Paraburkholderia fungorum: one gene and its partner. Each later gene encodes a partner of the first gene's protein in a complex. Links are inferred from orthologs where the notes say so. Each region holds a gene or a part of one and is shown on either strand. Other genes may lie near its edges. The genes, in order: BLS41_RS08835 and BLS41_RS06210.

Region 1 (4,682 bases):
AAGAAGCGAAGAAAGTGGCGGGCCCGGACAAGCCGGAACTCGCGCCGCATCTGACCTTCCCGGGCAACCGGCCGACCGCCACGCTGATACTCGATGCGCTCACTGCGCGTTCGCTCGGCGCGTTGATCGCGTTGTACGAACACAAGGTGCTGGTGCAGGCGTCGGTGTGGAACATCAACCCGTTCGATCAATGGGGCGTCGAACTCGGCAAGATTCTCGGCAAGGTGGTGGAGGCCGATCTGACCGCCGCAAGCGTGGACGAGAAGAAGCATGACTCGTCGACCTCGGCGCTGATCGCGCGCGCGCGGGCCGCGTTGAAGAAATGAGCGATGCTTCGGGTTGAATCCCGCTGCTTCTAGCAGGAATGAATAGCGGAAATGAAAAAGCGGGCCTTCGTGGCCCGCTTTTTTTATAGCAACGACTTTTGTCGATAGCGCTGGATCAGGCCAGCCGCCCCGCTTCGATCGTCACCGTCTTGTCGCAACGACGCGCCAGTTCGATGTCATGCGTAACGAGAATCAGCGTGGCGCCGTTCGCGCGATTCATCTCGAACATCAGATCGATCACAGCGTGACCGGTCGCGGCATCGAGACTGCCGGTGGGTTCGTCGGCGAACAGGATAGCCGGATGCGTGACGAAGGCCCGCGCCAACGCCACACGCTGCTGTTCGCCACCGGACAGCAACTTCGGATAGTGCCCGGTACGCTGCCCAAGGCCGACCTGCTCCAGCAGACCACGCGCCCGTTGCGCCGCCTCGCGCGTGCCGACGCCGCCTTGCAACTCGAGCGGCAACGTGACGTTCTCGAGCGCGGTCAGGTGCGGCATCAGTTGGAACGACTGGAACACGAAGCCGACCGATCCGCTGCGCAACGCAGCCCGCCCGTCTTCGTCGAGTTCGCCGAGTTCCCGGCCCAGCAACCGAACCGAGCCCGAACTCGCGCTGTCCAATCCCGCGAGCAAGCCAAGCAGCGTAGACTTGCCCGACCCGGATGCACCGACGATTGCCACACTGCTGCCGGCATCGATAGCAAGATCGATATCGTCGAGAATCGTCAGTTCGCCCGCTGCATCCTTAACCTTCTTGCACAAACCCCGCACTTCAATGACTGGATCAGTTTTGTTTAGCATGGTGAAGCGTAGGTTGAAAGTGCTCGCCATAGCCCCGCGCGCCGCAGCGCTGTCTACAGCATTCGGCTCGACCGTGATGGCCGCCGCCCTTTTTTCGATGCCCTTCGCGGCCCAGGCCGCCAATGCGCCCGAACCTGCCCGGCCGGTGATCGTCGTACTCGGCGACAGCATCTCCGCCGAATACGGCCTGCCTCGCGACACTGGCTGGGTTGCGCTGATGCGCCAGCGTCTGTCCGACGAGCGAATCGATTATAGCGTCGCCAATGCCAGCATCAGCGGCGACACCACCAGCGGCGGACGGGCCCGCTTGCCGGCGCTCATGCAACGCCTGAAGCCGAGCATCGTGATCGTCGAACTCGGCGCCAACGACGCATTGCGAGGCGTGCCGCTTTCCACCACCGAAGACAACCTGCGCACGATCATCGAGCAGGCTCAACAGGGACATGCAAAGGTCGTGCTGGTGGGCATGTACGTCCCGCCCAATTACGGCCCCGACTACACGCAAAAGTTCCACGGCCTGTATGGCGATCTGTCGAAGGAATTGCGCGTGCCGTTAGTGCCGTTCCTGCTCGCCGGCATCGCCGACAAACCGGACATGTTCCAGGCCGATCAGATGCACCCGACCCAGCAGGCACAGCCAGTGCTACTCAACAACGTGTGGCCTGCAGTAAAGCCACTCCTTCGTACAAGTTCGTCGCACTGAAAAGCTGCTAACAACTTGTTTCCAGAACTTTGGGAACGCGGATCGGCAAGTTTGTTCTGACACTTTCCTATCCCGTGTCACCCCGCTCGTTTCGCTAGAGCGACTTCCGAGGAGATAACGTGAAATACCTACCGTTAATCGCTTTGACCGTGGCAATTTCTGCCTGCGCCGCTCAACCGCCTGCTGGCGTTCAATCCGTCGGACAAAGCCAGCAACCGCCGAAGGCCGTGGCCACCTGCATCGCGCAGAAATGGGCCGACGGTTCGCAACAGCAGGTTGTCACGCAAAATACCCTGGCCAACGACCAGGCCATGGACGTGTATGTGCCGGGTCAGCAACCGCCTAACGGCGCTGCAGCTGTGGTGCGTCCGTCCTACAGCGGCCCGGGCACGTGGGTCGGTTTCCGCGCAGGCGGCGGCGCTGGCGGTGAAGCGGCTGGCGCGATCAGCGGCTGCCTTTAAGCTTTAATGTCTGACGCAACGCTCGTTGCGTAGCAGCAAACCATTTGCCGGTCGCACCGCGATCGTCAAATGAAAAAGCCCCGCAAATGCGGGGCTTTTTTGCCTGCGTACTGTGTTCCGCACGCGGCCTGAAAGCGCTGACGACAGTTAGTCGTCGTTGCCTTGCGCGTTATTGCTGCTGCTGTCGAGCGAGCCGTAGAACTTCACTTTCGAACGCTCGCGCAGCGCCTGCACATAGGCTTCGACTTCCGACTGCGAGGCAACTTGTGCGATCTGTTGCTGCGCAGCAGTCAGACGCTGCGGGTCGATCGGCGCACCCGCGACCACCGAGTTCACCCGATAGATCGCGTAACCATCAGCACCGAGGTCCACACCCACGTAAGCCGGCAATTTTTGCGCATCGGCTTTGTAGATTGCACTCAATGCGGCAGGCGGCACGCCCTGCGCGTCATTGCGCGAAACCTTCAGCGGAGACGAAAAACCGGTCGTTGCCTTCGACTTTTCAAACTCGGCCAGCTTCGCGATACCGTCCTTATGCGCTGCCTCGTCCGATTGAACCGCAACGACCTTCTGACGCACGGCATCTTTGATCGCGTCGAGCGCCGGCACGGCCGCAGCCTTGTAGTCGGTCACGCGTGCAGCGATCAGCGCGTTGCCGCCAACGTCGATAGCTTGCGTGTTATTGCGAGCCTGCACCGCGTCATTGGCAAACACGGCCGCGAGGAACTTCGCATTGTTCAACGGGCTGTCAGGCGGCAGCTTCGGATCCGGCTGCGGCGTGACCGTCGCGGTTTGCAACTGGAGCTTGTACTTGTCGGCGGCCGGTTGCAGGCTCTTCGCCTTTTCGTAGACGATCGACGTGAAGCCTTCCGAATCGTCGGTGAATGCCTTGCTGGCCAGTTGCGTCTTCAGATCTTTCGCGATCTGATCTTTCACTTCGTCGAACGGCTTCGTGACGGCAGGCTTCACATCCGTCACCTTGACGATGTGGAAACCGAAATCGGTTTGCACGATGCCGCTGACTTCGTCTTTCTTCAGCGCGAACACAGCGTCGTCGAATGCCTGACCGCCCGCGATCATGCCGCGACCGAAGTAACCGAGGTCACCGCCCTTCGATGCCGAACCCGGATCCTGCGAATTCTGCTGAGCGATCTGCGCAAACTGATCCGGGTGCGCCTTGATCTGCGCGAGCAACTCTTCGGCCTTCTGCTTCGCCTTGGCTTTGTCAGCCGGGCTCGCGTCTTTCGGCGCCGAAATCAGAATGTGGCTTGCACGCACCTCGCCGTCCGTGCGGAAGTGCGTGATGTTGTCGTCGTAGTACTTCTTCAGATCGGCGTCGCTCGGCTGCGTTGCCGCGCTCAACGTTGCCGGCGACATCACGAGGTACTGAATCGTAGCCGTGGCGGGCGTGGCGAAGTCGCTCTTGTGCGCGTCGTAATACGCCTGCAATTGCGCGTCGGTCGGCTGGACTTTCGCCGCATAGTCACGCGGATGGAACGCGATGCCCTGCACTTCACGCTGCTGTTCTGCCAGTGCGGTCAGTTGCTGTGCGAGGGTTTTCGACGTGAAAGCACTGCCTTGAATGCTTGCCGGCAGTTGCTGCGTGGCAATGCTATAGCGCACGCGCTCGTCGTACTGGTCGGGCGTCATGCCCTGCATCGCAAGCAATTGCTTGTAGCGGTCGAGGTCGATCGAGCCGTCGGGATTCTTCAGCGACGAGATAACCGGATCGTTGAGCAGAACGCGACGCACGGCGTCGTCGGATGCAGTCAGATGCAGACGCTGCGTTTCATCGGCCAGCACGCGCTGTTCGATCAAACCGTCGAGCATGTCGCGGCGACGATCCGGCGTATCGAACGACTTCATGTCGAACTGCGCGCCAAGCATTTGACGAGCACGGTCGAGTTGCTGACGCATGGCGTCGTCGTACTCTGCGCGAGTGATCTTGTGACCGTTGACGCTTGCGACGTTTGCGCTCTCGTCGAAAAAGCCGCGGAACCCTTGAATACCCACAAAACCCAACCCCGGCACAATGACGAGGATGAGCATGAACATCATCAGGCGTTTGTGATTACGGAAAAAATCGAGCATGCGTGGAGTGCCAAAAACAGAACGCCCGATCTTACAACAGCGGGCAAAAAAAAAGGCGAACCGGAGTTCGCCTTTCATGGATGCTGGCGGAGTGGACGGGACTCGAACCCGCGACCCCCGGCGTGACAGGCCGGTATTCTAACCGACTGAACTACCACTCCTTATACTGCGTCACTGCGCTGAAACACTCGAACCGAATCTGAAACTGGTGGGTGCTGAGAGGCTCGAACTCCCGACCTACGCCTTGTAAGGGCGCCGCTCTACCAACTGAGCTAAGCACCCAGCTTCACGATTCATGT
Region 2 (7,642 bases), 590 kb from region 1 along the record:
TGCTGAACTGGGCGCCGTGATGCGCACCGATGCCGATGTCGCGCAACCTGCGGCTTCCAGCCACACCTCACCCCACAACCCGCTTTCCAAGCCTACCCATGAGTGACCCGAGCATCACGGTCGTCCTGATCGAAGACGAAAAGCAGATTCGCCGCTTCGTGCGCACGGCGCTGGAAGGCGAGGGCATCGTCGTGCACGACGCCGAAACCGGCAAGCAGGGTCTCGTCGAAGCCGCGACGCGCAAGCCCGACCTGGTTATCGTCGATCTCGGCCTGCCTGACACCGACGGCCTCGACGTGATCCGCGAATTGCGGGGCTGGAGCGAGTTGCCGGTGATCGTGCTGTCGGCGCGGACCCAGGAAAGCGAAAAAGTCGCCGCACTCGATGCCGGTGCGGACGACTATCTGACCAAACCGTTTGGCGTCTCCGAGTTGCTGGCGCGAATCCGCGCGCATATGCGCCGGCGCAACCAGGGCGGCGCGAACGAATCGCCGCAGGTGCATTTCGGCGCGGTCACGGTCGACCTCGCTTTGAGGCAAGTGACGCGCGACGGCGCGGCGATCCATCTGACGCCGATCGAATACCGGCTGCTTGCGACGCTCGTGCGTCATGCGGGCCGCGTGCTGACGCACCGACAGTTGTTGCGCGACGTGTGGGGGCCGTCGCATGTCGAGAGTTCTCACTATCTGCGCATTTACATGGCGCATCTGCGCGGCAAGCTGGAGCGCGATCCGGCGCAACCGGAGCATATCGTCACGGAGACGGGAGTCGGTTACCGGCTGGTGGGCGCGGCTTAATGGCGTTTAACGGCGCTTCAACACCGATTTAACCGCTGCGATATAGCGGATTCCCGCGCCAATTCAGCACACATTTCATTTTGATATAATTACGTTTCGTAAGGACGACCTTACGCATCTGTCACAAACGGGGACGGCCCCATTTTCATTCTGGAGCGGTCTCATGTCCTGGTTTCTGCTGCTGATTGCCGGTTTGCTCGAAGTCGCGTGGGCGGCCGGCCTCAAAACTTCCGAAGGTTTCACCCGCTTGTGGCCGTCCGTGTTCACGGTCGTGACCGCGCTCTGCAGCTTCGCGCTGCTCGCCGTCGCGATGCGCCAGTTGCCGCTCGGCACGGCCTACGCCGTGTGGACGGGGATCGGCGCGGTCGGCGCGTTCATCTTCGGTATCGTGATGATGGGCGAGGCGTTGACGGTCGCGCGGGTCGCTAGCGCGGCGCTGATCGTGATCGGTCTGATCGGATTGAAGCTGTCGTCGGGACACTAGGTTTTAGTATTTGCCTGATCAGGCAAATCGATTAATCCCAGGAAAATACAACTGGCATGCCAATCGGTATGTCGGTTGTATGCCGATTTAACCGCGCTACTTGAAGCCACCAATTAATTACTCGCTGCGGCCGGTGAATTAACGTGGCTATAATGAGATGGAATACATCTGACGTTGCCCGCGGCCACTTTGGCGCGGCCGGCTTGGCGCGGGTCTGACGACTTCGACGCGGGCTTTATCCGACCCGCCCGTCGAAGCGCCCGGCACGCACAGCGCGCCTGGAGGCGGCCATGCTTGAATCACTTTCGCTCGCTGCGGGTCTCTCATGGGGCAGCGGCCTGCGCCTCTATCTGACGGTCCTGCTGGCCGGCGTGTTCGAACGCCTCGGCCTCATCCATCTTCCCGATACGCTGTCCGCGCTGTCGTCGCCGTGGGTGATCGGCGTGGCGGCGGTGCTGACCGTCACCGAATTTCTCGCCGATAAAATTCCCGCGTTCGATTCGTTATGGGATGCGGTTCATACGTTCATTCGCATTCCGGCGGGCGCGGTGCTGGCCGCCGGTGCGCTCGGTCACGCCGATCCGGCTCTGCTGACGGTTGCCGCGCTCGCGGGCGGTACGCTGGCGGGCACCGCGCATCTGGCGAAAGCGGGCACGCGCGCGCTGATCAATCTGTCGCCGGAACCGGTGTCGAATGTCGTGACATCGACCGCTGAAGACGGTCTCGTGGTTGGCGGCATGCTGCTGGCGCTGTTCGTGCCGCTGATCTTTCTGGTTTTGATGGTGGGCTTCCTGATGCTGGCCGGCTGGGCGTTGCCCCGGCTCTGGCGCGGCGTGCAGGGCGGTTTTCGCGGCATGGCGACCCATATGGTGTCGCGTTTTGCCAGGAGCAGGCACGATTGAGCGATACGGTACGGGGTTCCACGGCGCGCGCTAACGCGGGGTCGAAAGCGGCGCGTCGTTTTGGCGGCATGGATCTGTTGCGCCAGGCTATCCGCATGACGGCGCGCGACTGGCGCGCGGGCGAGTTGACGATGCTGCTGCTGGCGCTGGTGCTGGCCGTCGCGGCTTTGTCGAGTGTCGGCTTTCTGGCCGACCGCTTGCATCAGGGGCTGGAGCGCGACGCGCGGCGCATGATCGGCGCCGATTTCATCGTCCGGGGGGATCATCCTGTCGATCCCGTGTTCGCCGGACAAGCCAAAGCGCTGGGCCTGAACACGGCCAGTACGGCGATCTTTCCCAGCATGATCAACTCGACCGGCGCGCAGCCGGTGTCGCGGCTGGCCGCGGTGAAGGCGGTGTCGGACGGCTATCCGCTGCGCGGCGCACTGCGGATTACGTCCGCGCCCGGTTCGGCGGATCATCCCGCGCAATCGATTCCGTCGCCCGGCACCGTGTGGGTCGACCAGGCGTTGCTCGACGCGTTGAAACTGCATGTCGGCGATCCGGTGAAGGTCGGCAATCGCAGCTTCACGATCGGCGCGGTGATTACGCGCGAACTCGATCGCGGCTTTTCGTTTGTCAACTTTTCGCCGCGTCTGATGCTGCGCGCCGACGAAGTCCAGTCGACCGGGCTGATCACGTTCGGCAGCCGCGTGACTTACCGGCTGCTGGTGGCGGGCACGGATGAATCAGTGGCGCGTTTCGCGCAGTTCGCGCACGACAAGGTGGACGGCGGCAAGATGCGCGGCGTCGCGCTCGAATCGTTGCAGGACGGCCAGCCGCAAGTGCGTCAGACGCTCGATCGCGCGAGTCATTTCCTCACGCTCGTGTCGTTGCTGACCGCGCTGCTGGCGGCGGTCGCGATCGCGATGGCCGCGCATCGGTATATGCGCCGTCATCTCGACGGATGTGCGGCGATGCGCTGTCTCGGCGTCAGCCAGGCGGCGCTGCGCTCGCTGTTCACGCTGGAATTCGTCGGGCTCGGTTTGATCGGCGGCGCGCTGGGTGTGGCGCTCGGTTTCCTCGGCCATCTCGCGTTGCTGACCTGGCTTGGTTCGCTGATCGACGTCGCGCTGCCTTACCCGACTGCATGGCCCGCGCTCGAAGGCATCGCCGCCGGCCTCGTGCTGCTGCTCGGCTTCGCTTTGCCGCCGCTGTTGCCGCTCACGCGTGTGCCGCCGGTGCGCGTGCTGCGTCGTGAGTGGGGCGAAGCGGGGCGCACCGCATGGGCCGCGTACGCGCTCGGCATCGTGCTGTTCGCTGCGCTGCTGGTCGTCGCGGCGGGTGAGTTGAAGCTCGGCGGAATCGTCGCGGGCGGCTTTGCGGGCGGGCTGCTGGTGTTCGCGTGCGTCGCGCGGCTGGCGCTGTGGGGCGCGGCGCGTTTCGTGCGCAGCGAGCGCGTGAATGCGGGAATCGGCTGGCGTTACGCGCTGGCGTCGCTCGAACGGCGCAGCAGTGCCAGCGCGTTGCAGATCACCGCGCTCGGCATCGGCCTGATGTGTCTGCTGCTGATCGCGATGACGCGCGACGACCTGGTCGCGGGCTGGCGCAAATCGACGCCGCCCGATGCGCCGAATGAATTCATCATCGACATTCAGCCGGATCAGCGTGACGCGGTTACGCATTTTCTCGACGCGCACGGCGTGCCCGGCACGGTGCTCGCGCCGATGGTGCGCGGGCGTTTGACAGCGATCAACGGCAAGCCGGTCAATCCCGATTCGTTCAAGGGCGACGACGCGAAGCGTCTGGTGGACCGCGAATTCAATCTGTCGTACACGACGGAATTGCCCGACGACAACCGGATCGCGGGCGGAACCTGGTACGGCGATACAAGCACGCCGCAGATTTCGATCGAGCAGGGGCTCGCGAAGCTGATCAACGTGAAGCCCGGCGACACGCTGCGCTTCGACGTGACCGGCATGCAGATCGACGCGCCCGTGACGAGTGTGCGCAAGCTCGACTGGGGCTCGTTCAGGGTCAACTTTTTCGTGCTGATGCCGCCCGCCGCGTTGAAGGATTTTCCGGCGACGTTCATCACGAGTTTTCATCTGCCGCCGGAAAAGCAGTCGACCATCGACGGCCTGATCGCCGCTTATCCGAATCTCACGGCCATCGACACCGGTCCTATCCTCGCGCAGATTCAGCGCGTGTTGCAGCAGGTGATCGGCGCGGTGCAGTTCCTGTTCGCGTTCACGCTCGCGGCGGGCGTGCTGGTGCTGTACGCGGCGCTGGCCGGCACGCGCGATGAGCGTATGCGAGAATCCGCGCTGCTGCGGGCGTTGGGCGCGTCGCACCGGCAGATCCGGGCGGTGCAGATTGCCGAGTTCGTCGCGGTCGGCGCGCTGGCCGGTTTGATGGCGGCGGTCGGTGCGCAGATTATCGGCTGGGTGCTGGCGACGCGCGTGTTCGAGTTTTATCTGAGCTTCGATCCGTGGATGCTGCCGGTTGGGATTGCGGCCGGCGTCGCGTGCGCGGGTGTCGGCGGGTGGATGAGCTTGCGGCATGTGCTGGCGCGGCCCGCGTTGCAGTCGTTGCGGGATGCGTGATACGTGACGGGTTTGACGGGATGCGCGAAGGCTGCTGGTCAGCTCGCATGACGCGGTTGCGTAGATTTTCTTTCTGGTTGTTTTTAGGTTGACGAGCAGGTTATGAGCGATTTGAACGACGAAGTGACCACGGCAAAGCCGACGGCCTTCGATCTGGTGGGCGGCGAGGCGCGCGTGCGCGAACTGGTCGACCGTTTTTACGACCTGATGGATCTGGAAGCGGATTTCGCCGGAATTCGCGCGTTGCATCCTGAATCGCTCGACGGTTCGCGCGACAAATTCTTCTGGTTTCTGTGCGGCTGGATGGGTGGGCCGGATCACTACATCAGCCGGTTTGGTCATCCGCGATTGCGCGCGCGGCATATGCCGTTTCCGATTGCTTCGAGCGAGCGCGATCAGTGGCTCAGGTGCATGGCGTGGGCGATGGAAGACATCGGTCTCGACGAGTCGCTGCGAGAACGTCTGCTGGCCTCGTTCTTCGAAACCGCCGACTGGATGCGCAATCGCAATGGCTGAACCGGAGCCGGAGTCGGGCGATGCGTGTCATGGGATGTCGGCGGATTATGCCGCGCTCGCCCCGGACGCCCGCGCGGTTCTGGATTGCTGGTTCGGCGAGCCGGGTTCGCCGGGCTTCGGCGAAGAGCGCAAGCTCTGGTTTTCGCGCAATAACGCGTTCGATGCGATGTTGCGGGAGCGCTTTGGTGCGCTGATCGACGTGGCGAACGAGGTGGAAAGCGTCCCGACGAAAGCCTCGACGCTCGACCACTGGCAAGCCACACCACTCGGTGCATTGGCGCTGATCATCGTGCTGGATCAATTCTCGCGAAACTGTCACCGCAATACGCCGCGCGCGTTCGCAGCCGATCACCGTGCATTGCAGGTCGCGCAACGGCTGATCGCGAGCGGCGGCGACCGGTTATTGCCCAGCGCGCACCATCGTGCGTTTGCTTATCTGCCGTTCGAACACGACGAAACGTTGGGCAGCCAGCACGAATCGCTGCGATTGTTCAGGCAGCTGGAAGCGGAGCCGGGCGGCAAATCGTACTACCGGTTCGCCGAGCGGCACGCGGCGGTCATCGAACGCTTTGGACGTTTTCCACATCGGAATGCAGTGCTTGGGCGGGTATCGACCGATGAAGAGATCGCTTTTTTGCGCAAGCCCGGATCGTCGTTCTAGCGTTGCCCGCATGATCCGTTAAAACGGATCGATTCTCTGCGTTCCGATTAATCGTTGCCCGTGTCCGTCGTGCTGTCCGGCGTACGCACGAACACCCGCAATAGCTCGTCAGTGTCGCCAGGACGCGCGCCGGACCAGAAAAGACGCCACTCGCCTGCCGGTGCCTTTGTCGTGCCACGGTGGCTTTCCACGATCAGCCAGGTACAGGCGGTACTGCGAGTATCCGCAGTCGGCTGATGCTCGATGCCGGTGTAGTAGTAAAGCATCGGCGCTTCGGATTCGCCCAGGCCGGAACTGGCCATACAGTCGCCGTCGTTCCATTCAATATCGGTTTTCGCGGCCAATTCCCTGAACACCGAGCGATAGCTCTTCGCATAATCAAGCCAGGGCAACAGCAGCGTGCTGACCAGCCCCCACGCCAGCATCGCGCCTGCGCACCAGCTCAACGCGCCGCGCCATTTGCCCGCGAATCTGAAAACCGGCAGGAGCCACAGCCAGCCGAACGTCATCAGCAACGCGGCGGCGAGCAGGCCGGGTCTGACCGGCGACACCCAATCCAGCGGCAACCAGCGGCCGAGCAGATGCAGCGGCGCATGCGTATTCGCCGGACTGCTGACGATCGACCAGATGATCCACGCGAGCGCGGCCACGCTGCCGAAGAACACACGGCTCGTCATGTCCCAGGTCGTGTGCAGACGCTGTGGCAGTCGCTCGATACCTTCCGTGGCCAGCAGCGCAAGCGGCGCGATAAACGGCAGGATGTAGAGTTCGCGCACTGTCGCCGAGCTTTGCAGCACGGCGAAACCGATGCCCGCGAAGATCGCCGGCAACGCCACGCGCGGATCGCGCCAGCGCCGCCACGCTCCACCAGCCAATGCAGCCAGCGCGAGCGGTACCACCGGGAAACCGACGCTCAGCACAGTGCGCAACACGAACAGACGGCTCTCGTTTTCCGACCCGAGTTCGGCGACCGAAAAGCCGAAGAAGCGTCCGACGTTGTTGTCCCACAGCCAGACTTTGAAGAGCGTCTCCGAGCGCAGATAGAAGCAGACCGGCCAGATCAGCGCGAGCGGCGCGCAGACCAGCGCGGCGACACCGAGCGCTCCGGCAAAGCTACGGCTGCGGCAAGCCGGATACAACGCGATCACGGCGACAGTGGTCGCGCCGAACACGAGCGGCGCGAACAGACCCTTGGCGAGCAGCGACACGCCCACGCCTGCGCCGAACATCGTGGCGGCACTGAGGAGCGCGTGGCGTCGTCTGAATGGGGCAGGGAAAGCGCGTGTGGCGTCCGCGTTCGCGGTGTCGTGCAGATGCACGAGCACCAGCTCGAATAGTCCGCAGAAGCCGAGCGCGGCACCGGCCATCAGCGCGACGTCGGTCATCATGTCGTGCGCGTGTTTGACGACGACGAGCGTTCCGCCGAACAGCGCGAGCGTGCCGATCACCCGCAGGTCGAACCAGCTCGACGCGGCCACCGCGCGGCGGGCGACGCGTGCCGTGTAGTAGACGGCAAGGCCGGCGAACAGCGCACTCGCTAGACGTGCCGCATCGTGTAACGGCAGGTAGCGGCCGAACATCCACGCGAGGCCGGCGGCGACCCAATCGTAGAGCGGCGGTTTTTCGACGAACGGTTGACCCGCGTTGGTCGGCACGACCAGGTCGCCGGTATCGAGCATGTGCTGGACGATGCCGAA

What was found.
Region 2: the proteins of BLS41_RS08835 (region 1) and BLS41_RS06210 are in contact, whole or in part, in a cryo-EM structure (PDB 9GE8), measured with the Escherichia coli proteins. The link is inferred for Paraburkholderia fungorum from one-to-one orthologs.

Annotation. Positions count from the first base shown.
Region 1 is NZ_FNKP01000001.1:1,993,529-1,998,210, reverse strand. The notes cover bases 1-2,978. They hold BLS41_RS08835 (arylesterase), read left to right. Parts: upstream 1-1,126; coding sequence 1,127-1,831; downstream 1,832-2,978. Other genes in these bases: BLS41_RS08825 (SurA N-terminal domain-containing protein), read right to left, coding at 2,440-2,978; BLS41_RS08830 (hypothetical protein), read left to right, coding at 1,951-2,292; BLS41_RS08840 (ABC transporter ATP-binding protein), read right to left, coding at 442-1,128; pgi (glucose-6-phosphate isomerase), read left to right, coding at 1-326. Outside these bases: more of BLS41_RS08825, read right to left, coding at 2,979-4,383. UniProt on the Escherichia coli protein: TesA is a multifunctional esterase that can act as a thioesterase, lysophospholipase and protease.
Region 2 is NZ_FNKP01000001.1:1,404,702-1,412,343, forward strand. The notes cover bases 1,780-4,973. They hold BLS41_RS06210 (ABC transporter permease), read left to right. Parts: upstream 1,780-2,179; coding sequence 2,180-4,768; downstream 4,769-4,973. Other genes in these bases: BLS41_RS06205 (DUF4126 domain-containing protein), read left to right, coding at 1,780-2,183; BLS41_RS06215 (group II truncated hemoglobin), read left to right, coding at 4,871-4,973. In the rest of the region: BLS41_RS06190 (DUF4118 domain-containing protein), read left to right, coding at 1-106; two-component system response regulator KdpE, read left to right, coding at 99-797; quaternary ammonium compound efflux SMR transporter SugE, read left to right, coding at 961-1,281; more of BLS41_RS06205, read left to right, coding at 1,572-1,779; more of BLS41_RS06215, read left to right, coding at 4,974-5,284; BLS41_RS06220 (DUF924 family protein), read left to right, coding at 5,277-5,945; BLS41_RS06225 (ArnT family glycosyltransferase), read right to left, coding at 5,993-7,642.